DNA from 2 places in the Pseudoalteromonas sp. A22 genome. Region 1 is predicted to be linked to the other one. Evidence: predicted binding sites of a transcription regulator. Region 1 holds the regulator's gene; the other holds the start of a gene.
The links. Region 1 encodes LexA, which represses DNA repair genes until DNA is damaged. Its sites were predicted from a motif close to TACTGTATNNNNATACAGTA; they were not measured.

Region 1 (6,896 bases):
TCGGGGTTGAGGACAGTGCCTGGTGGGTAGTTTGACTGGGGCGGTCTCCTCCCAAAGAGTAACGGAGGAGCACGAAGGTTTGCTAAGTACGGTCGGACATCGTACGGTTAGTGTAATGGTAGAAGCAAGCTTAACTGCGAGACAGACACGTCGAGCAGGTACGAAAGTAGGTCATAGTGATCCGGTGGTTCTGAATGGAAGGGCCATCGCTCAACGGATAAAAGGTACTCCGGGGATAACAGGCTGATACCGCCCAAGAGTTCATATCGACGGCGGTGTTTGGCACCTCGATGTCGGCTCATCACATCCTGGGGCTGAAGTCGGTCCCAAGGGTATGGCTGTTCGCCATTTAAAGTGGTACGCGAGCTGGGTTTAGAACGTCGTGAGACAGTTCGGTCCCTATCTGCCGTGGGCGTTTGAGAATTGAGAGGGGCTGCTCCTAGTACGAGAGGACCGGAGTGGACGAACCGCTGGTGTTCGGGTTGTGATGCCAATTGCATTGCCCGGTAGCTACGTTCGGAACTGATAACCGCTGAAAGCATCTAAGCGGGAAGCAGGCCTCGAGATGAGTTCTCACTTTGACTTAGAGTCAACTGAAGGGCCGTTGAAGACTACAACGTTGATAGGCGAGATGTGGAAGTGCTGTGAGGCATTAAGCTAACTCGTACTAATTACCCGTGAGGCTTAACCATACAACGCCAAAGTGGTTTATAAGCGACAGAAGTTAATAGACTAAAGTAGACAAAAGAATTTAATAGCTTTTTCCGGATTTACATTGATGAGGGAGACTTCATTGATGAACAGAATTTCCTGGTGACTATAGCGTTTTGGACCCACCTGACCCCATGCCGAACTCAGAAGTGAAACAAAACAGCGTCGATGATAGTGTGGATTACCCATGTGAAAGTAGAACATCGCCAGGGCCAAATAAGAGAAACCCGTTGCAGCAATGTGACGGGTTTTTTGCTATGTGTGATTTGAAAACCTCGCGAGATGAACTCGCTCCCACTCCCACCACAGTATCAGCATAGTGCAACATGGTAGGTGGTGGTTAATCAGCCCTAAATCTTAATAATCTATTTCTTATTGCGTAGAGTCGTAGGTTATGCTCTGAGGCACAGACTTCACTTCTTGTTTAATGGTGCTCTAATTAATGCTATTAGCAAATACACTTAAAATATGTCGAATAAAGAAACATTTGCGATTTTTTTTGAGCTGTATATACTTACAGTAAATAAACCACTGTATGGAACACCAGTTAATGCGTCCTCTAACAAAACGACAAGAACAAATCTTTGAATTAATAAAAGTATTCATAAAAGATACTGGCATGCCTCCAACTCGTGCTGAAATAGCTGATGCTTTGGGTTTTAAGAGTGCAAATGCAGCGGAAGAGCATCTTAAGGCGCTTGCGAAAAAGGGAGTTATCGAAATGGTCCCAGGCGCAAGCCGAGGGATTCGACTTGTAGAGGATGAATCCGAACAACTTGGTTTACCTATTATTGGCCGTGTTGCTGCTGGTGAGCCTATTCTGGCAGAGCAACATGTAGAGAGCCACTGTAATGTAGATGCGAGTTTTTTTAAACCTAATGCTGATTACCTTTTAAGAGTTAATGGTATGAGCATGAAGGATATTGGCATTATGGATGGTGATCTACTAGCTGTTCACAGCACTCAGGTGGCTGAAAATGGCCAAGTGATAGTGGCTCGCGTAGAAGAGGACGTGACAGTTAAACGCTTTGAAAAGAAAGGGAAGAAAGTTTTATTGCATGCTGAGAATGAAGAATTTAAAGCGATTGAAGTGGATCTAGAGCATCAAAATTTCTCCATTGAAGGGTTAGCTGTCGGCGTTATCCGAAGTGCTGACTGGATGTAGTTTATGAGAGCGAGTGTAGCGTTAAATATAAAGTTGCGCTTGCTTTAACTATATTTTGTTTAAAAAGTGATAATTAACTTTTCTAACTATGTGAAAGTAGGATGATTATAGTGACTTTAATCATTTAGTAATATTTTTAGTTTTCTGATCTTTATACACTATTTTTCATCATTCTTTGTTTTACCCCCTATAGTTCCCAGTTTTGATTCTAAAGTCGGTCTTCTCGAAAATCTTGCAATTTGTTTGTTTTTTGACTAATTGGTTAATAGTCGTGCAGTAAGTCTATGTACAAATAGACAATATGACAGTCATCCAATAATAACAAAAGACAACCACGAGTTGTCTTGAAGGAGACGTCAAATGAAAATTTGTCGATTAGTTGTAGCATTCATCGCAGTGCTAATCGCCATGCCCTCACTTGCTAACAGCGCTTACAATATGAGGCAAGGTGTTACAGACATTAGTCATCAAGTGTATGAGCTTCACATGACCATATTTCTAATATGTTGCGTCATTGGGGTTATTGTATTCGGGATTATGTTTTGGGCGCTTATAAAACACAGAAAGTCAAAAGGCGTTGTTGCAGCGCAATTTCATGAAAGCACCAAAGTGGAAATACTTTGGACAGCAATTCCTTTCCTGATACTCATTGGTATGGCAATACCAGCCACAAAAACGCTTATTGCTATGGAAGACACGAGTAAAGCTGATCTGACCATTAAGGTCACAGGCTCTCAGTGGAAATGGCACTATGAGTATATGGGGCATGATGTTGAATTCTATTCTTTGCTCTCTACTCCGAAAGATGAAATTAGTGATCTCAAAGAAAAAAATGAAAATTACCTGCTTGAAGTTGATAAGCATTTAGTTATTCCCACCGATAGGAAAGTTCGCTTTTTGATGACCTCAGATGATGTCATCCATTCTTGGTGGGTGCCCGATTTTGCGGTGAAGAAGGATGCCAATCCAGGCTTTATAAATGAGGCATGGACAAAGGTAAACGATGAAGGAATTTACAGAGGCCAATGTGCTGAATTATGTGGCAAAGATCATGGCTTTATGCCTGTCGTTGTCGAGGCCGTAAGTCCCGATAAATTTGATAGTTGGCTCAACGATGCTAAAGCTGAAAAAGCAAAAGCAGAGGCTGAGTCACAAGCAGTTGCCCAACAAACCCTTTCGAAAGAAGAGTTAATGGAGGTTGGTGAACAAACTTACATGGCTTATTGCGCAGCTTGCCATCAACCAACCGGGCTTGGGCTACCAGGTGTCTTCCCTGCAATGAAAGGGAGTAAAGTCGTCACTGGAGATATTAAAGCTCATATAGATATTCTACTTTTAGGTCGCCCAGGAACTGCGATGCAATCTTTCGCAAAGCAATTAACAATCAAGCAGATAGCGGGGGTTATCACCTATAAAAGAAATAGTTGGGGTAATGACACCGGCGATGTTATTCAGCCAAGCCAAATACAGCGTGAGATAGATGCATTAGAGGAGGGTAAGTAATGAGTGCCATCGTAGAAGAACATTCACACCATACAGCTCCAAAAGGCTTAAAGCGCTGGCTGTTTACCACTAATCATAAAGACATTGGAACTCTGTATTTATTGTTCTCACTAACCATGTTTTTAATTGGTGGTGCTATGGCTATGGTGATCCGAGCCGAGCTTTTCCAACCTGGGTTACAGCTTGTAGATCCGCATTTTTTTAATCAAATGACGACAGTACATGGACTAATAATGGTATTTGGCGCAGTAATGCCCGCATTTACTGGTCTTGCCAACTGGATGATCCCAATGATGATTGGTGCTCCTGATATGGCGTTACCGAGAATGAATAACTGGAGTTTTTGGATACTCCCCTTTGCATTTGCAATTTTACTGATGTCGTTATTTTTGGAAGGCGGCGGGCCTGCTTTCGGTTGGACTTTTTATGCGCCACTATCTACAACGTACAGCAATGACAATACTGCATTTTTTGTTTTTGCGATCCATATAATGGGCATTAGCTCTATTATGGGTGCTATCAACGTTATCGTGACCATCGTCAATCTTAGAGCTCCAGGTATGACATGGATGAAGTTGCCTTTATTTGTCTGGACTTGGCTGATAACTGCATTTCTTCTGATTGCTGTTATGCCCGTACTCGCTGGCGCTGTGACTATGGTATTGACTGATAAGTTCTTTGGAACGAGCTTTTTTGATGCAGCAGGTGGTGGTGATCCTGTTATGTTCCAGCATATATTCTGGTTCTTTGGTCATCCTGAAGTGTACATCATGATATTACCTGCCTTCGGCATAATCTCTACGATAGTACCGACATTTTCAAGAAAGAAACTGTTTGGCTATGCATCAATGGTTTATGCAACCGCTTCAATTGCTCTGTTGTCGTTCGTCGTTTGGGCTCATCATATGTTTACTACGGGCATGCCTTTAGCTGGTGAGTTGTTTTTTATGTATGCAACTATGCTCATATCAGTGCCTACTGGCGTTAAGGTTTTTAATTGGGTAGCTACAATGTGGCGAGGTGCTATTAGTTTTGAGGTGCCCATGCTTTTTGCCATTGCGTTTATCGTACTTTTCACAATTGGCGGATTTTCCGGTTTGATGTTAGCAATTACGCCTGCAGATTTCCAATATCACGATACCTACTTCGTTGTCGCGCATTTCCATTACGTGTTAGTTACGGGAGCTATATTCTCAATAATGGCCGCCGCATATTATTGGTTACCAAAGTGGACAGGGTACATGTTTGATATCAAATTGGCTAAATTTCACTTTTGGCTCTCCTTGGTTAGTGTGAACGTACTGTTCTTCCCAATGCACTTTGTTGGTCTTGCTGGCATGCCAAGGCGGATCCCTGATTATGCTCTACAGTTCGCTGATTTCAACGCGATCATTAGTATCGGAGGGTTTGCATTCGGTCTTTCTCAACTGTTGTTTGTTGCAGTGGTTTATAAATGTATAAAAGGTGGAGAGCAGGCCTCTGGGAAAGTATGGGATGGGGCAGAGGGATTAGAGTGGCAAGTACCATCTCCGGCTCCTTATCATACCTTTTCAACGCCACCGGAGATTAAGTAATGCAACATGGACGCCTGCTTAAGAAGCTTATTTTGTTGACGCTAGGTATGTTTGCTTTTGCCTTTGCACTGGTTCCTCTATATGACGTTTTTTGTGATGTCACAGGCCTAAATGGTAAGCCATCCATGGAAATCGCAAAGCAGAGCGAGTCAATTGCGCAAAGTCGACAAGTAGATGTGAGCTTCACAACGCACAGTCAAAGCCAGGCGCCATTTAAGGTCGATGCAGTCGAGCACTCGGTTAGAGTTCAACCCGGTAAGCTAACCGATGTCAAATTCATTGCAAAAAACTTGAGTGATAGTGAGCGTGTGTTGCAAGCGATCCCTTCAGTGTCTCCAGGGAAAGCGGCAAAGTATTTACACAAAATGGCCTGCTTTTGTTTTGATCAGCAACCAATGAAAGGCAAAGAAGAAGTTGAGTTTGTCTTGAGGTTCTATGTAGATACGGAGCTCCCAAGTGATGTTGAGGAACTCACGCTTTCATATACGTTGTTTGATATTACAGAGCGAGTTAGCAAACAAAACAGTGATGGACTGAATATGCTAGCCGCTCGAGAGGAGTTCAAATATGAACCATGAACAAGAAAAATATTATGTGCCTGAGCAAAGTCCATGGCCAATCGTCGGGGCTTTTGCACTTTTCTTTATCGCTGTTGGCGCTGGCTTAACGATTATTCAACTTAAATCAACCAGTAATAGTGGAGTAATGCTACTGCTCGTGGGTATTGCTGTGCTGATCTATATGATTTTTGGTTGGTTCAGGAATGTGATCCAAGAATCTCAAACTGGATTATATTCTGCCCAAATGGATCGTTCGTTCAAGCAAGGAATGGGATGGTTTATCTTTTCCGAAGTTATGTTTTTTGCTGCTTTTTTTGGTGCACTTTTTTATGCACGAATGATAGCTGTGCCGTGGTTAGGCGGTGCAAGTAATAACGCCAGCACCAACGAGGTTTTATGGCCTCAATTTGAAGCTGTATGGCCATTGCTCACAACTCCAGATGGAACTGTCACTCAAGCTATGGGTTGGCAGGGACTTCCGCTGATCAATACGATTATTCTATTAGCATCATCAGTAACGCTTAGCTTTGCCCACGTAGCTTTAGAAAAAGAGCAAAGGGCGAAAGTGAAGGCATTCTTAGGATTAACAGTACTACTTGGCGTCGCATTCTTAACCTTGCAAGTGGAAGAGTATATTCACGCTTATCAAGATCTGGGGCTAACTCTCCAGTCGGGGGTTTACGGTAATACATTCTTTTTACTGACAGGATTTCATGGCTTCCATGTCACACTTGGTGCGGTTATTCTTTTCGTTATATGGATCAGGGTGTTGAAGGGTCACTTTACCGCTAAGAATCACTTTGCTTTTCAAGCTGGGGCTTGGTATTGGCATTTTGTTGATGTTGTTTGGTTGTGCCTGTTTGTATTTGTTTATGTGTTGTAACAACGGGTGAAGAGTGTAGTTTTATAAAGCCAAATTGAGCAGCAAGACAGATTAGAAGTACGACAGCTATTGATGCATAAACTCTTTGTTGCAATAGCCTCGCCATCGACTCTTGTTGCTCTGACTTGAGCATGACTAGCATAGCTCTAAATAGATTTAGAAAAACGAGTAGTAGCAGTACAACAATAATAATTTTAATCATAAGGGGTGTCCGATGGATTTAGGTGCACTTTTTAAAGGTAGATCAAAACCCCCCATATTGGCAGCATTAATCGTTGTTCTTTTATGTGGCTCGCTCTCTTATTGGCAGTGGCAAAGAGCGCAGCAAAAACATGTGTTGCAGCATAAAGTTGAGATTGAAAAATCGCTAGGCTTAGCTAATGAGCAGCCAGCAACATCCCAGCCGCTCACGCAATATGTTAATGCTGAAGTGTCGATTACAGGGAATTTTGTAGGCGATGCGGTTTGGTATCTAGATAATCAAGTCGTGAAAGGCCGAG
Region 2 (6,896 bases), 1.9 Mb from region 1:
AACCCCTCCATCATTTGGAGCGTTTACTTTAAAAGTGGTGGAGGGAGCTGGATTCGAACCAGCGAAGGCTGAGCCGTCAGATTTACAGTCTGATCCCTTTGGCCGCTCGGGAACCCCTCCATACATTTTAAAGCGTTACAATTTGAAAGTGGTGGAGGGAGCTGGATTCGAACCAGCGAAGGCTGAGCCGTCAGATTTACAGTCTGATCCCTTTGGCCGCTCGGGAACCCCTCCGAAATTGTAACTGTTGTTTATGGTGGAGGGAGCTGGATTCGAACCAGCGAAGGCTGAGCCGTCAGATTTACAGTCTGATCCCTTTGGCCGCTCGGGAACCCCTCCTAAACAACGGCGGTGATAATAACAAAGTTTTTTTCGAAGTAAAGAAAACTACTAAAGTTTTTCGGAAAAAGGCCGATAAATTCATAATTAGCAAAATAATCGGTTGGAATACATGCAAATTGATGGCGTTTTAATCAGTGAGTCGCAATTAGGATCCGCATTGAACATTAGTGTTCATGAGACGCGCTCTGCCGATTTTGCCATGCTGTTATCTATGCTATCAACCGATGCATTAGATTTTAGCCAATTTCACCTACCAAAATCTGAAGCTGCCGCAAAAGATAACTCAGAAGAAACACTAAAAAAGCAATTTGAAATAGGTCCACAAAAGCCGCTTGCGCCAAAAGAGTACAATATGCTTATTGGTCAGCATAACGCGCAGCTGGTATCTATGGGGGCGATGGCAACCTTGCGATTGCAAGAAAATTTAAATCCAGAACCTTTTGCCGCACGAAATGATAAAAAGCATATTCCACTCGAAGTCGTAGAAAATTTGGAACCAGCGGTTAAAAGACGTTTGGCGAGCGCGCAAGGTAAACAGGCCTTAGTTGCTGATAAGGCAATGGATGCGGCTGGTTTTTATGATCAAATTGCAACGGGTGATATGCAGAGTATGTTACGCGCGACGGCGTAACAACATTAGCTGCTTTTACTCCTTCAAAATTGAGCAAATTTAAGACAAACGGGTATTAAAACTTGTCATTTCACAGCTGTTTGCTTCGTTACTAGACTGACATAAAACGCCATGCTTATCGTGCCTCATGTTTAATACCAATTGAATTAATTCTCTAATCAATTTGAAGGGTGAAATAGCATATTAGCTTCGTTAAAAATTTCTCATTTAGAACAACTAAATAGCAAAATGTTTGCCTTGCTACTAAAGCTATTTCCCCGCTTCAAAATAGATCATTTACTTAATACAACTGGTATAAGCTAAACGGCCTTTAATCATCCTTAGCTTGCTTCAAGCTTTTTTATTGCTTTGTATCTAATCTCTAATTCAGGTTATTTTTGGTACCGTGGCACTTTTTGTACTTTTTGTCACTGCCGCACGGACAGAGGTCATTTCTGCCTACTTTGGTTGTAGGTGTATCGTACAATTCACCATCTAAGTAATACCATCTGCCTGCTTCGGTAATAAAATTTGACCGCTCATGGAGTATATAGTGTGTGTTTTCTGCGATATAGTGCGCCTTAAACTCAACGATCCCCTGAGTAGCTTCTACTACTTCTTCTAGCACTTCCAATTTTATAAAGTGTGCATAATTAGCAAATGCAGCAATATCGTCGATATTGTTTTGTGATTGTTTAGCCTGGGCGTAGGTGTCATGAATATACTTTGCATCTTTTAAGCAGTATGCAGTATAGCGAGAGCGCATGAGTATTTGTGGACGCTCTGCGAATTTTTGTCCCTTAAGGTACGGCTCACAACATTGCGAATAGGGAAGGGATGAATTGCAATAACAAGACATAAAAACTTCAGTTTTAACAAATTTATATCCTGTTATTGTAGCTTGTTAAGCGCTTTGAAAACAGTGGATCGCAACGTCAGATACCGGCAGTTCCATTTTGTTGATAGTTTGCACTGATGCAATATCAGTCCAAATCACCACCGCAGCGAAATTACCATTGCTGATAGCACTTTTAAGTACATACTCAAGGTCGTATATGTGCTTTTGCCTAATGACGAGCAACTTGCTTGCATCAACTGAAGCACTTTCTAGCAGTGACTTGTTTGGTACATTATCGGGCGCAACGAGTAGCGTCCAGCCTTGTTTATGCTGACATTTATGTAAAACTTTAAGTAACTCTAAGCTAGCGACGATCTCATCTTCAACGATTACATTATTGATTTCGTTAAGTGTGTAATAAGTCGAATTATTTGGCTGTAGAAGTGTATTGCTGTGTAACATAATTGTCTCACTGGTTATCTATACAGTATTTGTATACAGTAGTTTATACAGTGTGTGAATGCAAGGAAAATTGCTAGCTTTTTAATCAATATTCAAGCTTAATTTTTATTTAGTTTAAATTTTTAATATAAAACAAATGGTTGTGGTTTTTTGAAATGAGAGCTTAATTGACGAAAGTTCAGTATGAGTAAAGCATTAGGAAGTTTTCTCAGCTGCTATACAGTAGTTTTCCTACTGTACTATTGTGATCGTTGCAGAGGGTAAGCGTACGTTTACTGAAGAGAGGCTTGGCTACGCCTAGCCTATATTTTGGTGAGTAAAATTTAATTTATTGGCTAATATGCTGTAGTTGATGGATTTGCTCGTAAAGTGTTGCAGCATAGCACTGTGCATCTCTAAAGCGCTTAGTTGTAAGGAAGCGGCGTACATCTAGTAGTACCTGTTCGGCGCCTTTGTGCCCTTGGCTGCTGGCCAAACTTAACCAAGCGGCTGCATGAAAAGGACTGGGTGGCACTCCTTGACCTTTCATAAACAACAAACCTAAAAAGAACTGTGCCTTCAAATCACCAGACATCGCCGCCAGTCTTAGCCATTTTGCCGCAAGCGGAAAAGACTTTTCTTTTAGGTAATAGAGACCTTTTTTCAAAGCTTGGGTATTGTCATGAAGATCTGGGAATTTTGCGTCTGCTTTTAATGGCGACGTTACAAATTCAAGCACATTCAGCAGCTGCTGTTCTAAGTCATGGTTTGCTGAGTTGTCGGTGCTATTTTGATCCATATCTTTATTCGCAATAATGTTGATAAGCAGAGTGTAGCTGAATTTTAACTATTTTGTCCGAGTTTTAAAGTGATTCGTGTTAAAATCCAACCACTTGTTCCTCAAATTTGTAATTTTAGTTATGCTTGAGCGGTTATTTTCACTGCAAGCTATGCACACCAATGTAAGAACAGAGGTGATTGCTGGCTTGACGACATTCGTTACTATGGTTTACATCGTTTTTGTAAACCCTGCAATGCTAGCAGAAGCTGGTATGGATCACGGCGCTGCTTTTGTAGCAACTTGTATCGCAGCCGCAATCGGCTGTTTTATTATGGGGCTATGGGCAAACTATCCGTTAGCGCTTGCGCCTGGAATGGGCTTAAACGCCTTTTTTACCTATGGTGTTGTGCTTGGCATGGGTTATACATGGCAAAGTGCATTAGGCGCGGTATTTATGTCGGGCTGTTTATTTCTATTTTTGAGCGTATTCAAAGTTCGCGAGTGGGTGATCCAAGCTATACCTATCGTGCTAAAGCGTGCGATCGCGGCAGGTATTGGCGCATTCTTAGCGTTAATCGCGCTAAAGAACGCGAAAATTGTTATCGCAAGCGATGCTACATTAGTACAACTTGGTGATATCACTTCTCCCGGCCCGCTATTAGCTATTGCGAGCTTTTTTGTGATTGCGGCGCTTATGTACCGTGAAGTCAAAAGTGGCGTGCTTATCAGCATTTTAATGGTAACGGGTATTGCGTGGGGGCTTGGGCTTGTAGATTATCATGGGGTTGTTGATATGCCCCCAAGCATCGCGCCGACCTATATGCAGTTGGATTTGAGCGGAATTTTTGAGCTTTCCATGCTTAGCGTGGTATTTGCATTTTTATTTGTCGATTTATTTGATACCAGCGGCACATTGGTTGCGGTGACGCAAAAGGCTGGATTATCTGACGAACATGGTCGCATGCCAAGGTTGGGTAGGGCACTGTCAGCTGACAGCACTGCGACGATTGCTGGCTCAGTGCTCGGTACCTCAACGACGACTTCATACATCGAATCAGTGTCAGGTGTATCCGTTGGTGGCCGAACAGGGTTGACAGCCGTGGTCGTGGGGATCTGCTTCTTACTCATGATATTCTTTGCGCCACTGGCACAGATGGTTCCTGCATATGCGACGGCAGGCGCGATATTGTATGTGTCGGTATTAATGCTACAAAACCTAAAGTTGATTAATTGGGATGAGATGAGCGATGCTATTCCGGTCAGTGTTGTGTTATTGATGACACCGCTCACGTTTTCAATCGCGCATGGTATTGCTTTGGGTTTTATTTCTTATACGGCAGTTAAGTTGGCGTGTAATAAGGCAAATGAAATCAGTATCAGCGTTTGGGTACTGACAGTACTCTTTATCGTTAAGTTTGCTTTTGGTTAAGCAAGTGGGTTTACTTCATTTGTAATAAAAAAGGCTGGGTGACCAGCCTTTTACGTAAATGATGGTGTTACCATTTCTTCTTCGGTGCAAACAATACGTCCAAGTCGTCTTGTTCTTGCTCTGCTTTCTTTTTCACCGCTGATGCGTTGGACGCTCTAAGTTCACTGCTGATCTCTTCTAAATAACCTTCCAGCTGTGCTTTTTTCTCTTTTACATAGTCATCATTGTATGAGACGGCGCAAATTGTAGCGTAAGCTTTTTCAAAGTATTGTCTTGCCGAACCGACCATATTTGCAGTCCTTGCTGAAAGCCCTCGTTTTATCTGGCTTTCAACATTGATTTTAAGCTGAAATCGCTCCAGCCTACGGTCTTCATTAACGAACAATTGAGTGTCTACTTTACCTTTACTATGCTCAGAGCGCAGTAGTTGGCGTAATTTCTTTATGCCTTGAACTAATGCGATAATTTGCTTGTCATTGTCAGGAAGTGCTATCGAGTCTGAGTCAGCTGTTTTTTCAGGCTGAGTATTTAAGCGCTCTTGCGACTCGTGTAAGCGACTTTTTAATTCTTTCGAAGTAGGAGACAACTCCACCATTGCGGCTAAAGCGTCATGCACGCGGCGCTGAATGATACGGATCATGACTTCAGACATCGGAATATTGCTGCCGTTCATGATGACGTCTTCCGCTTCTTCTATTACGCGTTTTTGCTTAGCAAGTTCTTTACGTCTCTCCGCTTCTTGTTTCTCTTTATGTTGCTGGATCGCGCTTACCCAAACTGCTATGACGATAAGTGCAACAATCAACATTATTATAATAGAAACAAACATACTGAAATCTCTTTCATGTAACCACCAGTGTAATTTTTTAATCTTACATGAATTCGTACTATTCTGAACAGGTTTACGACAATAACCTGTAAAAAAGATAAAGAATTCATTATTTTTTAGTATAGTCGATGCCTAAATGAGCGGTTAGTTTTAGTGAAAGATAGTCGCCAGATTTAGCACGTGAGTTTGCAAAAGCGTGTCAAAATATTCGCTATTTGGCCAAATGACTGTCGGAGCGTCAGTGAAAATGCTGATATTTAGTACCTCTTGGCTACCTCATTTTTACCAAATGTGCTAGCCTACATAAGGTCGTAACAGGCGGTTTTTATCGCTTTGCACTAAACTAGCTAACAAAAAAGCGGTTTTGCTATGGGCTGATGCTCAACATCAAGAGATCATAAGAATAAAAGCAATATGAAATTACAACAATTGAGATATATCGTCGAAGTGTTGAATCACAACCTTAATGTGTCAGCGACGGCGGAAAGTTTATATACCTCTCAACCCGGTATTTCAAAGCAAGTGCGCATGCTTGAAGACGAGTTGGGGGTACAAATTTTTGGCCGTAGCGGTAAGCATTTAACGCATGTTACGGGCGCGGGTAATGAAATTATTAATATTGCTCGTGAGATCCTCTCTAAAGTGGAAGGGATCAAAGCGGTTGCAAATGAACATACCTTACCAGATCAAGGTAAACTGAACATCGCAACGACGCATACACAAGCTCGTTACGCGTTACCTCCTGTGATCCAAGGGTTTATGAAAAAATACCCTGCAGTTTCTTTACATATGCATCAAGGTACGCCACAACAAATCTCTGATGCTGCCGCTCGAGGTGATGCTGACTTTGCTATCGCCACCGAGGCACTGCATTTGTACAGTGATCTGGTCATGCTACCTTGCTATCATTGGAATCGCAGTATTGTGGTCGCCAAAGACCATCCACTTGCACAAAAAGGCAGTGCACTTACGGTGCAAGACGTCGCTAAATATCCGTTGATCACTTATGTGTTTGGGTTTACTGGCCGCTCAGAACTGGATAAAGCATTTAATGCTCATGGTTTGGAGCCACACATCGTGTTTACTGCAACAGACGCCGATGTGATTAAAACCTACGTAAGATTAGGACTCGGCGTTGGCGTATTGGCGTCAATGGCACTTGATGAAAAGTCTGACAGCGACTTAGTTTGCATCGATGCGAGTCACCTATTTGAAGCAAGTACGACGAAAATTGGTTTCAGAAAAGGAAGCTTCCTAAGAGGCTACATGTACGATTTTATTGAGCGATTTGCACCGCATCTCACAAAAGATGTGGTAGAGCGTGCAAGCTTGCTACGAAATCAAGATGATATCGACAAGCTATTTGAAGGTATGACGCTTCCAGTAAAGTGAAGCACTTGAAAAGCATATGAAAAAGGCCTCAACAGAGGCCTTTTTCGATACTGTTATTCGTACGGGAGCGGATCTGTTGCGTGGTTTAACTCAAACGCTTCGAGACGCTCTTGGCAAGCACCACACTTACCACATGCTTTTTCGCGGCCGTTGTAACACGTCCAAGTGTCAGCGTAATCTAATCCCATTTTTAGACCGTCGGTCAGGATATCAATTTTTGAGTTGTTAAGGTAA

Region 2: a site for LexA is predicted at 2,261-2,280, ahead of GSF04_RS11980 (SulA-like leucine-rich domain-containing protein). Genes of this name have one in related genera too.

What each region holds. Positions count from the first base shown of each region.
Region 1 covers NZ_CP047238.1:3,767,971-3,774,866, reverse strand. Annotated here, with positions in the region: rRNA gene GSF04_RS21970 (23S ribosomal RNA) at 1-692, shown strand, start outside; rRNA gene rrf (5S ribosomal RNA) at 810-923, shown strand; gene lexA (transcriptional repressor LexA) at 1,262-1,876, shown strand; gene coxB (cytochrome c oxidase subunit II) at 2,237-3,379, shown strand; gene ctaD (cytochrome c oxidase subunit I) at 3,379-4,953, shown strand; gene GSF04_RS21945 (cytochrome c oxidase assembly protein) at 4,953-5,531, shown strand; gene GSF04_RS21940 (cytochrome c oxidase subunit 3) at 5,521-6,396, shown strand; gene GSF04_RS21930 (SURF1 family protein) at 6,611-6,896, shown strand, end outside.
Region 2 covers NZ_CP047238.1:1,598,390-1,605,285, forward strand. Annotated here, with positions in the region: tRNA gene GSF04_RS11950 (tRNA-Tyr) at 1-9, opposite strand, end outside; tRNA gene GSF04_RS11955 (tRNA-Tyr) at 36-120, opposite strand; tRNA gene GSF04_RS11960 (tRNA-Tyr) at 150-234, opposite strand; tRNA gene GSF04_RS11965 (tRNA-Tyr) at 255-339, opposite strand; gene GSF04_RS11970 (VC2046/SO_2500 family protein) at 452-973, shown strand; gene GSF04_RS11975 (YchJ family protein) at 1,335-1,811, opposite strand; gene GSF04_RS11980 (SulA-like leucine-rich domain-containing protein) at 1,857-2,252, opposite strand; gene GSF04_RS11985 (SEL1-like repeat protein) at 2,581-3,030, opposite strand; gene GSF04_RS11990 (NCS2 family permease) at 3,152-4,441, shown strand; gene GSF04_RS11995 (hypothetical protein) at 4,509-5,270, opposite strand; gene cysB (HTH-type transcriptional regulator CysB) at 5,685-6,662, shown strand; gene queC (7-cyano-7-deazaguanine synthase QueC) at 6,716-6,896, opposite strand, start outside.